DNA from 2 places in the Bradyrhizobium sp. IC4060 genome. Region 1 is predicted to be linked to the other one. Evidence: predicted binding sites of a transcription regulator. Region 1 holds the regulator's gene; the other holds the start of a gene.
The links. Region 1 encodes PhoB, which activates phosphate uptake and scavenging genes when phosphate is short. Its sites were predicted from a motif close to TGTCATNNANCTGTCAT; they were not measured.

Region 1 (5,632 bases):
GGCGGCGTCATGCTGGCGCTGGGCCGGGCGCTCGGCGAGACCATGGCGGTGACCTTCATCATCGGCAACTCGTTTCGGATCTCCTCGTCGATCTTCGCGCCGGGCACGACGATTTCGGCGGCGATCGCCTCCGAATTTGCCGAGAGCGACGGCCTGCACCAGTCCGGCCTGATCCTGCTCGGCCTCCTGCTGTTCGTGCTGACGTTCTTCGTGCTCGCTGCCGCCCGTTTGATGCTGCTGCGCCTCGAAACCAAGGCCGGGAAGTGAAGCCATGAACCCGATCTATTCGCGCCGCCGCCGCTGGGACATCGTCATTCGCGGCCTCTGCATCGCAGCCGCCGCCTTCGGCGTCACCTGGCTCGCGCTGATCCTGGTCACGCTGCTCTACAACGGCCTGGCCGGGCTCAACCTCCAGGTCTTCACAGCTGACACGCCGCCGCCCGGATCGACCGAGGGCGGCCTGCGCAACGCCATCGTCGGTTCGTTGATCATGACCGTGATCGGCGTCGGCATCGGCGCGCCGCTCGGCCTGTTCGCCGGCACCTATCTCGCCGAGTACGGCCGCAACGACAAGCTGACCTCGGTGATCCGCTTCATCAACGACATTCTCCTGTCGGCACCCTCGATCATCATCGGCCTCTTCATCTATGGCGCGGTGGTGGTGCCGATGCGCGGCTTCTCGGCGATTGCGGGCGCGCTGGCGCTTGCCGTCATCGTGATCCCGGTCGTCGTGCGCACCACCGAAGACATGCTACTGCTGGTGCCGAATCCGTTGCGCGAAGCTGCCAGCGCGCTCGGCCTGCCGCGCTCGCTGGTGATCAAGCGTATCGCCTATCGTGCCGCGCGCTCCGGCCTCATCACCGGCGTGCTGCTGGCGACCGCCCGCGTCGCCGGCGAGACCGCGCCGCTGTTGTTCACGGCACTGTCGAACCAGTTCTTCAGCCTCGGCCTGAACAAGACGATGGCGAACCTGCCTGTCACCATCAACAACTTCGTGCAGAGCCCCTACGAGTATTGGAAGCAACTCGCCTGGAGCGGCGCGCTGTTGATCACCCTGACCGTGCTTGCCCTTAACATTGGCGCGCGCATCCTTGGCGCCGAGAGGACTGCAAAATGAGTGAAATGTCTGTTTCCGTCAGCGCGCCGACCGTTCATCCCGGCTCGCAGCCCCTGCCCGAGGCGCCCGCCAAGGTCACGGCGCGCAACCTCAACTTCTACTACGGCGACCACCACGCGCTGAAGAACATCAACCTGGCGCTCGGCACCAACCGCGTCACGGCGTTCATCGGCCCGTCCGGCTGCGGCAAGTCCACCCTGCTGCGCATCTTCAACCGGATGTACGACCTCTATCCGGGCCAGCGCGCCGACGGTCAGCTGTTGCTCGACCATACCAACATCCTCGACCCCAAGCTCGACCTCAACCTGCTCCGCGCCCGGGTCGGCATGGTGTTCCAGAAGCCGACGCCGTTCCCGATGACGATCTACGAGAACATCGCCTTCGGCATTCGTCTCTATGAGAAGATCTCCAAGTCCGAGATGGACGACCGCGTCGAGAAGGCACTGCGCGGTGGCGCGCTGTGGAACGAGGTCAAGGACAAGCTCAATGCCTCCGGCCTGTCGCTCTCCGGCGGCCAGCAGCAGCGCCTCTGCATCGCCCGCACCGTCGCGGTGCGGCCCGAGGTGATCCTGTTTGACGAGCCCTGCTCGGCGCTCGACCCGATCTCGACCGCCAAGGTCGAGGAGCTGATCCAGGAATTGTCCGAGAACTACACGATCGCGATCGTCACCCACAACATGCAGCAGGCCGCGCGCGTTTCCGACAAGACCGCCTTCATGTATCTCGGCGAGTTGATCGAGTTCGACGACACCAGCAAGATCTTCACGTCGCCGAGCGATCGGCGCACGCAGGATTACATCACCGGCCGGTTCGGCTGAGGAGACGGAACATGGGTTCTGAACATACCGTAAAGGCTTTCGACAGCGACCTTCAGGAGCTCACCCGCCTGGTCGCCGAGATGGGCGGCATCGCCGAGCGCATGATCGTCGATTCCGTCGACGCGCTGATCCGCCGCGACGTCGCGCTCGGCCAGCGCGTCGTCGCCACCGACGTCGAGCTCGACGCGCTGCAGAAGCGCATCGAGGAGCGCGCCGTGCTCACCATCGCCCGCCGCCAGCCGATGGCCGTCGACCTGCGCGAGATCGTCGGCGCGATGCGCGTTGCGACCGATCTCGAGCGCATCGGCGATCTCGCCAAGAATATGGGCAAGCGCGTCGCGGCGCTGGAGACGGATTTCCATCCGCTCAAGCTGTTCCGCGGCCTGGAGCACATGACCGACCTCGTGCAGCAGCAGGTCAAGTCGGTACTGGACGCCTATGCCGCGCACGACCTGCCGGCGGCGATGGCGGTGTGGAAGGGCGACGAAGAAGTCGACGCCATCTGCACCTCGCTGTTCCGCGAGCTCCTCACCTACATGATGGAGGATCCGCGCAACATCTCGTTCTGCATCCACCTGATGTTCTGTGCCAAGAACATCGAGCGGATCGGCGACCACGCCACCAACATCGCCGAGACCGTGTTCTACATGATCGAGGGCCAGGCGATCACCGACAAGCGGCCGAAGGGCGACATGACGACCTTCGCCACGACGGTGCCGAACACCTGACGACTTAAGGAGCTACGACCACATGGGCGCACGCATTATGGTGGTTGAGGACGAGGAAGCTCTCACCGAGCTTCTTCGCTACAACCTCGAAGGCGACGGCTATGACGTCGAGACGGTGATGCGCGGCGATGACGCCGACACCCGCCTCAAGGAGCACATTCCCGATCTGATCGTGCTCGACTGGATGCTGCCGGGCCTGTCAGGCATCGAGCTGTGCCGGCGGCTTCGGACCCGCCCCGAGACCAAGCAGCTGCCGATCATCATGCTCACCGCGCGCGGCGAGGAGAGCGAACGGGTGCGCGGGCTCGCGACCGGCGCGGATGATTATATCGTCAAGCCGTTCTCGGTGCCGGAGCTGCTTGCGCGCGTGAAGGGCTTGCTCAGGCGCGCGAGCCCCGAGCGCCTCGCCACCGTGCTCGCCTATGGCGATATCGAGCTCGACCGCGACAAGCGCCGCGTGGCGCGCTCGGGCCGGCCGATCGATCTCGGTCCGACCGAATATCGCCTGCTGGAGTTCTTCCTGGAGCATCCCGGCCGCGTGTTCTCGCGCGAGCAGCTGCTCGACAGCGTCTGGGGCCGCGACATCTACATCGACGAGCGCACCGTCGACGTGCATATCGGCCGCCTGCGCAAGCTGCTCAATCTCGGCCGCGAGCAGGACCCGATCCGCACCGTCCGCGGCGCCGGCTACGCGCTGGACGATCGCTTCGCGAAGGCTGAGCAGACGTAAGGCGCCAGCGACAGCTGGTTTGGCGAACTGCGGCGCCGATCTCGGCCGTCATCCCGGGGCGCGCGCAGCGTGAGCCCGGGATCTCAGCGCGAGCGCTTGCGCTCTTCGCGATTAGCCACAGGACGTGGTTTGGCGAAGACTCGGAGTGACCATCTCGCGCAACGATTGCGCCCCGCGGTTACGGATCCCGCATTCGCGGGGATGACACCGAACGATTGGGAGCCGTCATCGTGTGACGGCTGCAGTCTTGGCGATCAAGCTTGGCGATCAAAGCTTGGCGATCAGGGAATTCCGCAAGCTCACCGCGTGCCCGGTTTCGGTGCTGCGCGACGGCGGTCCGCTGCGGGCTGATAGGCCACGCGCGAATGCTGGGCGCAGTAGGGCAGGCCGGAGAGCGCCTTGCCGCCGCAGAAGAAGAAATCCGGGCTCGAGGGATCGCCGACCGGCCAGTGGCAGGTCGCCTCGTTCAATTCCAGCAGCGACAGCCGCTGGCTCATCGGCACCACGTTGTCGTAGGTAACCGGCTCGGCTTCCAACTCGACCTCGAAGGCCTGCGCCAACGCGGTGTTGCCGCGCGCGACGGGGCGGGTCACCCGCATCATATGCTGCGCGGGCCGTGCCTTGCGCGGCCGCGGCGCTGCCGATGAAGGGCTCTTGGCGCGGCCGGACAGGCCGAGCCGGTGCACCTTGCCGATCACGGCATTGCGGGTCACATTGCCGAGCTCCGCCGCGATCTGGCTGGCCGAAAGTCCGGCCTCCCAGAGCTTCTTCAGCTGCTCGACGCGATCATCGGACCAGGTCAAAACCGTCATTGCACCCTTTCCCTCGCTGCGCGCCTGCCATCCTGGGGCCTTCGCAGCGAATGCTTTAGCCTTGAAAAACCCGTGCCGTCAGAATCCCTTAAGGCTCGCCGGGCGCGCTCAAGACGCCCGAACGTTTACGCCGGTACATGAGGACTTCTGGGATCAGAACTGCTGCACGAGATGTCGTATCTGACAGTCCAAACGCTACAATATGGCGTGACTCCCGCGCAAGAGTCCGCCGACTCGCTTCCACATGTTCCGTGGTGAAAAACCCGCAAAATCGGCACCGCAAGACTACGGAATCAGCGTTTCGCGAGGCTTTCCGGGCGGCATTGACACCCGTCTTGCCAGGCATAAGATAGTGCCACGTGCCGCCCTTAAAAGGCGGCACGTTTCGTTTTCCGGGGCCGGTCGATGGTGCGTCGCGCAATGCATGCCTCACACCGTCCGCAACATTCAAGTGACGTCATGACTAACAGCGCAGCGCCGCATTTGCTCCCCGTTTTCGCCAGGGCCGACCTCGGTTTCGAGCGCGGCGAAGGCTGCTGGCTGATCGCGACCAACGGCGATCGCTATCTCGATTTCACCTCGGGTGTCGCGGTGAATGCGCTCGGCCATGTCCATCCCGCGCTGGTCAAGGCGTTGCAGGAGCAGGCGACCAAGCTCTGGCACATGTCGAACCTGTTCCAGAGCCCTGACGGCGAGAAGCTCGCAAGCCGCCTCTGCAATGAGAGCTTTGCGGACTTCGTGTTCTTCTGCAATTCCGGCGCCGAGGCGCTGGAAGGCGTGATCAAGCTGGTGCGCCACCATCACTTCTCCAAGGGGCATCCGGAACGTTACCGCATGATCACCTTCGAGGGTGCCTTCCATGGCCGCACGCTGGCGACGCTCGCCGCCACCGGCTCTGCGAAATATCTCGAGGGCTTCGGTCCGCCGATGGACGGCTTCGATCAGGTGCCGCACGGCGACCTCGACGCCGTGAAGAAGGCGATCGGTCCGCACACCGCCGGCATTCTCATCGAGCCGATCCAGGGCGAGGGTGGCGTTCGTTCTGCACCTCACGCCTTCCTGAGGGCGCTGCGCGAACTCTGTAACGAGCGCGGCCTGTTGCTCGCCTTCGACGAGGTGCAGACCGGCATGGGCCGCACCGGCGAGCTCTTTGCCTACAAGCGCACCGGCGTCACACCGGATGTGATGTCGCTCGCCAAGGCGCTCGGCGGCGGCTTTCCGATCGGTGCGGTGCTGGCGACCGCGGACGCGGCGGCCGGCATGGGGCCCGGCTCGCACGGCTCCACCTTCGGCGGCAATCCGCTCGCGATCTCGGCTGCCAACGCCGTGCTCGATGTCATGCTCAAGCCCGGCTTCTTCGACCACGTGCAGAAGATGTCGCTGCTGCTCAAGCAGAAGCTCGCCTCCGTGATCGATCGTCATCCCGA
Region 2 (5,632 bases), on a different contig from region 1:
CTGGACCTGGTGGCGCGAGGACGGAAGATTCCATGCCGAGAAGACGGCGACGATCCCTCCCGAACCCGCGCCCAAGGAGAAGCTGCCGCCGCTGCTGCAGGGATTTGGCGCCGTGCCGCCGCTGGTGACGGACATCGACCTGTCGATGGACGACCGGTTTCTCTATGTCTCGTGCTGGGGCACGGGTGAGATGCGCCAGTACGACGTCAGCGATCCCAGAAAGCCGAAGCTTGCGGGCTCAGTCCACATCGGCGGCATCGCGCGCCGCACGCCCCATCCGAACGGCAAGCCCTTTGCGGCGGGTCCGCAGATGGTCGAGATCAGCCGCGACGGCCGGCGCGTGTACTGGACCAATTCGCTTTATTCCACCTGGGACGACCAGTTCTATCCCGACGGGGTTCCGGGCGTGGAAGTCATGGCCAATGTCGGTCGCAACGGCGGCCTCGAGCTCGACAAGGACTATTTCGTGAGCTTCCCCGACGGATATCGTGCGCACCAGATCAGGCTCGAGGGCGGCGACTGTTCGACGGACTCATTTTGCTACCCGTCGGTCTAGATGGCACGCAGGCGAGCCCGGCCCTTGGCTGGCTGTGGCTCGCGCTTGTTGCGAGCGGTCTCTACCACGGGGTCAATCCGGGAATGGGATGGCCGCTCGCCGTTTCGGCCGGGCTCATGGACAAGAGCCCCCTCGCGCTCTTCCGTGCATTGTGGGCTCTGGCGGCCGGGCACCTCCTGGCAACACTTCTCGTGCTGCTGCCGTTCGCCTTCCTGCTCGTACTGGCCGAATGGCAGCGTCCAATCCAGATCGTCGCGAGTCTTCTCGTCATCGGCTTTGGCGTCTACCGGCTGATCGACCGGCGTCATCCGCGCGCGCTGGCACGAATTCCGCCGACGCAATTGGTGCTCTGGTCATTTGCCGTCGCCATCGCTCACGGCGCTGCCCTGATGCTCGTGCCGATCTATCTCGGGCTCTGCCAGGCCTTCGAGCTCGATGCCGGCCATCAGGCGGCGGGCGCGCTGATGACGGCAAATCTCGGGATGGCGGTGCTGGTGTCGCTGGTGCACGTTGCCGCCATGGTCGGCGCCGGCGGATGTCTGGCGTGGCTGGTCTACCGCCATCTGGGACTGAGGTTCGTCTCGCGAAGCTGGTTCAACCTGGATGCAGTCTGGGCGATCAGCCTCGTTCTGGTTGGCGCGGTGGCGCTCGCTTTCAATCTTGCGACCTCGCGCTGAGGTCTACCGCACCAAAGCCCACTCGCCGATGATGCGAAACCGCGCCTTGGCATCATCCTGCTTGAACAGGGCAATGCGATCGATCGCGAGCGTCTCGATCCCCAGCGCCGCAAACCGTGTTCGCAGCATCTGAAGGATCGGCCCGCGCCGCTCCGCATCCAGCCGCCCCGTCAGCGTCATGTGGAAGCGGAATTCTTCCATCACGTAAGGATAGCCCCAGCGGTCGAGATAATCGCGCTGCCGCTCGCTGAGCTTCTCCGGCTTGCGCCGAGCGCGATCTTCCGCCGTCAGCGCGGCGCGAAACGGGTCGAACTCGCGAACGCAATCAGCGGCAAGTTGCTGGAGCGTTTCCATCGGCTCGGCCGGAATAACGGCAATGAAGCCGCTGATGGCATCGACCACTGGTCGGATCGCCGGGATCGGACGTGTCCTGCCCGCGAAGGCCGCGCAGGCGGCCAGCAGCTCGGCTTCGGTATTGCCAGGCGCCAGCGCCATCGGCGCCTTCAGCGTGGCGTGAAAGCCGTATTTGCGAGGATCGGCGCTGACCTCGCGCCAGTCGGGCGCGGCGTGCAGCGCCTGCTCTGGAAACGAAATCTCGCCGCCGCTGTAGGCGTCATAGCCGAGCAGCTCGGCGCCGAAGCGGGAGAGGGCGCTGTCGCGGCCTGCGGCATAATAGATCGCGTAGCGGGGGAAACCTGTCATTGCCTCAGCATAACCAATTTACGCCGCGACGACAGTCTCGCGCGGGGCCGCCACTGCGGTGAGCAGCCGCGTCGCGTCGGTGAGATGCACGAGCCTGCCGCCTGAGATCACCGCGATCAGCCGCGGCCGCAGCTTCACGTTGTCGTCGACGAGGAGAATGTCAGCGCGGCGTCCCTCCGCGAGCAGGCCGCGATCGGTGAGGCCGGTCGCGCGCGCCGGGCCGGCGGAGACCAGATCCCAGGCCTGAGCCAGAGGCACCACGCCATCGGCGGCCAGGCGGAACGCGGCGAGCAGCTGCGCGGGATAATAATAGTCAGACGCCAGCACCGAGCAGAGCCCCTTGGCGATCATGTCGGAGGCCCTGGTCCAGCCGGTGTGGCTGCCGCCGCGCACGACGTTCGGCGCGCCGTAGACGATGGCATCGCCGTGGCTGGCCGCTGCGCGCGCCGTCTCCTCGTTGATCGGAAACTCCGCGATCAAGGCGCCGAGCTCGCGAAAGTCCCGGCGCATCGCCGGGCTCGAATCGTCGTGCGAGAGCATCCGCACCTCGGCGGTGCGGGCCGCGGCGGCCAGGCGTGACACCGAGGTGGGCACCTCGTCGGCGCGCGAGACCACGCGCTCGACCAGCCGGTCGAATTCGTCGCTCGACAGACCGGTGCGCTCCACCATGCGGTTGCGCTTGCGTGGGTTGGAGATGTCGGCAACGACGCCGTCCATATGATCGTTAAAGGCGAACAGGTCGACGCGGCCCTCGCTGAGCCACTGTGCGATCTCCGCTTCGGCATCGAGATTGAAGGTCTCGTGCCGCAGGTGGAAGCGGGTGTCGGCGGCGAATTGAGGACGCTGCCGCTCGATCGCCTCCATCAGACCGCGCGCATTGTCGGCGCTGCGCAGGCCCGGCTCCCACGAGCAGGTTGTGGCGTGAAACACGGTAGTGATGCCGTTGCTGATCGCCTGGCGGTCGCTGTCGGCGAGCGCGACGTCGATCGGAAAGTCGACGCCGGCGCGCGGCATCATCTGGCGCTCGAAGGCATCGCCATGCAGATCAACGATGCCGGGCAGCACCAGCAGGTCACGGGCATCCAGCGCCAGCCGCGCCCGGCCGCGAGAGGCGTCGACCTCTGCAATGTCTGTTCCGGAGACGAGAAGGGAGGTTTCGACGAGCTCGGCGCCGATCAGGGCCCGGCCGCCTTCGATGAATATGTCTGTCACGCGACCGCGCTTCGTTTGCTGGCAGGAGAATTGGCGAGTGAGCTCGCTTTTGCTTCGTATGACGAGAGGAAATCTTCAATCCCGAGCTTGCGGAAATTGGGCAGCGCCTCGCGCAACTTGTCGTGATCCCAGTCCCACCAAGCAAGCCTTGCGAGCCGTCCGGCGATCTCCTCCGAGAATCGCCGCCGCACGATGCGGGCCGGATTGCCGGCGACGATGCTGTAGGCCGGCACGTCCTTGGTGACGATCGCGCCGGCGGCGATCACCGCGCCGGTGCCGATGTTGCGGCCCGGCAGCACGATCGCGCCATGGCCGATCCAGACGTCATGGCCGATATGAACGTGATGCCGGCGGCGCCAGTCGAAGAACTCGAGATCGTCGCTCTCACCTTCGAAATAGGCGCTGGATCGGTAAGTGAAATGCGCCTGAGTGGCGCGATGCATCGGATGGTTGCCGGGATTGATGCGGGTCATCGCCGCGATCGAGCAGAACTTTCCGATGGTGGCGTAGGTGATCTGCGCATCGTTCACGACATAGGAATAATCGCCCATCGCGACTTCATGCAGGATCGTGCGCGCGCCGACTTCGGTGTAGGCGCCAAGCCTGGTCTCATGCAGCTTGGCCGAGGGATCGACGGTCGGCTGAACCGAAAGAGCTTTGGCGGCCATGTTGCATCCGAAGTGCGAGGGCGGGCGTCTTTCTTCGAGCGGCCGGATGACGGTGTCGTGACAATGAGATGACAGGGGATGACGTGCGTAGGATGGCCGCACTGCAGCAGCCTTGTCACACAAGTGTTAACCACGGGCGTTAGCGGTTGGCTCCAGCTACTCTGGAGCCCCTCGATGCTGGTGGTTGAAGGCCTGACGTGTCGCTTCGGCGCGAAGGCCGCTGTGGACGATGCTTCGTTTCAAGTTTCCCCTGGCGGCTTCGTCGGGGTGATCGGGCGATCCGGCGCCGGCAAGTCGACATTGCTGCGGTCCATCAACCGCCTCATCGAGCCCTCCGAAGGCCGCATCCTGTTCGAAGGCGTCGACGTCACCGCGCTGCGCGGCAAGGAGCTGCGGCAGTGGCGTGCGCGGTCGGCGATGATTTTTCAGCAGTTCAACCTCGTCGGCCGGCTCGACGTCCTCACCAATGTGCTGATGGGGCGGCTGTCGACGGTGCCGACATGGCGGTCGCTGCTGCAGCTTTGGCCCGAAGAAGACAAGGCCATCGCGATGTCGGCGCTCGAGCAGTTCGACATGGCTGCCATCGCGGCCCAGCGCGCCGACCAGCTCTCGGGCGGTCAGCAGCAGCGCGTGGCGATCGCGCGGGCGCTGGTTCAGCAGCCCGACATTATCCTTGCCGACGAGCCGATCGCCTCGCTCGATCCCCGCAACACCAAGATCGTGATGGATGCGCTTCTGCGCATCAACAAGCATTTCGGTATCACCGTGCTCTGCAACCTGCATTCGCTCGATCTCGCCCGCAGCTATTGCGACCGCCTGATCGGGATGGCCGCGGGGCGGGTGGTGTTCGACGGCGCGCCGGCGGCCTTGACCGATCATATCGCGCGCGAGCTGTACGATCTCGAGGCGAATGAAGTCATGGATGTTGCGCCCGCGGATGCATCGGTCGGCACGGCAGTTCCTGCCCTCCGCACGGTTGCCGTGGCCTGATCGCTGCTTCTTTAAATCGAGCCTGGTCGTAGAGCCGGAACTCGACAGTTTCATAACCTTGAAATGGGAGACGTCATGATAGACCGTCGTACGATCGTTGCCGCTGCGGCGGCCCTGGCATTTTCAGTTTCAGCCGCTGCGGCGCAGGACTGGAAGGCAAAATATCCTGAGTTGATCTTCGCAAAAGTCCCCGACGAGAATGCCTCCGGCACCACCAACCGCTGGACGCCTCTGACGGAGTACCTGTCCCGCGAGCTTGGAACCAAGGTCACGCTGCGCATCGCCAACGACTACGCCGCGGTGATCGAAGGTCAGCGTGCAGGAAACATTCACATTGCGATGTACGGCCCGGCGTCCTACGCGCGTGCCTACATCATTGGCGCGAAGGTCGAACCGTTCGCGATCGAGGTGAACGGCGACGGCACCAAAGGCTATTACTCGGTTCTCTATGTCAAAAGCGATTCGAGCTACAAGGACATTAAGGACCTGCAAGGCAAGAACCTCTGCCTCGTCGATCCCAATTCGACTTCCGGCAACAACGTGCCGCGTTTCGCGATGAACAAGATGGGCATCGACCCGGAAAAGTTCTTCGCCAAGGTGGTCTATTCGGGGAGCCATGAAAACGCGGTGATCGGGCTTTCCCAGGGCACCTGCGACGCGGCGTTCAACTGGTGGAACGACGAGAAGGAATCGAACCTGCTCCGGATGGAACGGAAGGGCATGGCGAAGGCCGCTGATTTCAAGATCATCATGAAGTCCGAGCAGATCGTGAACTCGCCGATGGCCTATCTCAGCAGCCTGCCTGACGACCTCAAGGCGGCGATCAA

Region 2: a site for PhoB is predicted at 3,873-3,889, ahead of phnC (phosphonate ABC transporter ATP-binding protein). Genes of this name have one in related genera too.

The regions. Positions count from the first base shown of each region.
Region 1 is NZ_JADYVJ010000010.1:185,961-191,592, reverse strand. Features, by position in the region: gene pstC (phosphate ABC transporter permease subunit PstC) at 1-267, shown strand, start outside; gene pstA (phosphate ABC transporter permease PstA) at 272-1,117, shown strand; gene pstB (phosphate ABC transporter ATP-binding protein PstB) at 1,114-1,935, shown strand; gene phoU (phosphate signaling complex protein PhoU) at 1,947-2,663, shown strand; gene phoB (phosphate regulon transcriptional regulator PhoB) at 2,686-3,393, shown strand; gene I6F16_RS27890 (GcrA family cell cycle regulator) at 3,693-4,205, opposite strand; gene I6F16_RS27885 (aspartate aminotransferase family protein) at 4,665-5,632, shown strand, end outside.
Region 2 is NZ_JADYVJ010000009.1:122,365-127,996, reverse strand. Features, by position in the region: gene I6F16_RS26145 (selenium-binding family protein) at 1-556, shown strand, start outside; gene I6F16_RS26140 (hypothetical protein) at 640-1,233, shown strand; gene I6F16_RS26135 (DUF1045 domain-containing protein) at 1,237-1,935, opposite strand; gene I6F16_RS26130 (alpha-D-ribose 1-methylphosphonate 5-triphosphate diphosphatase) at 1,954-3,147, opposite strand; gene I6F16_RS26125 (chloramphenicol acetyltransferase) at 3,144-3,815, opposite strand; gene phnC (phosphonate ABC transporter ATP-binding protein) at 3,990-4,805, shown strand; gene phnD (phosphonate ABC transporter substrate-binding protein) at 4,881-5,632, shown strand, end outside.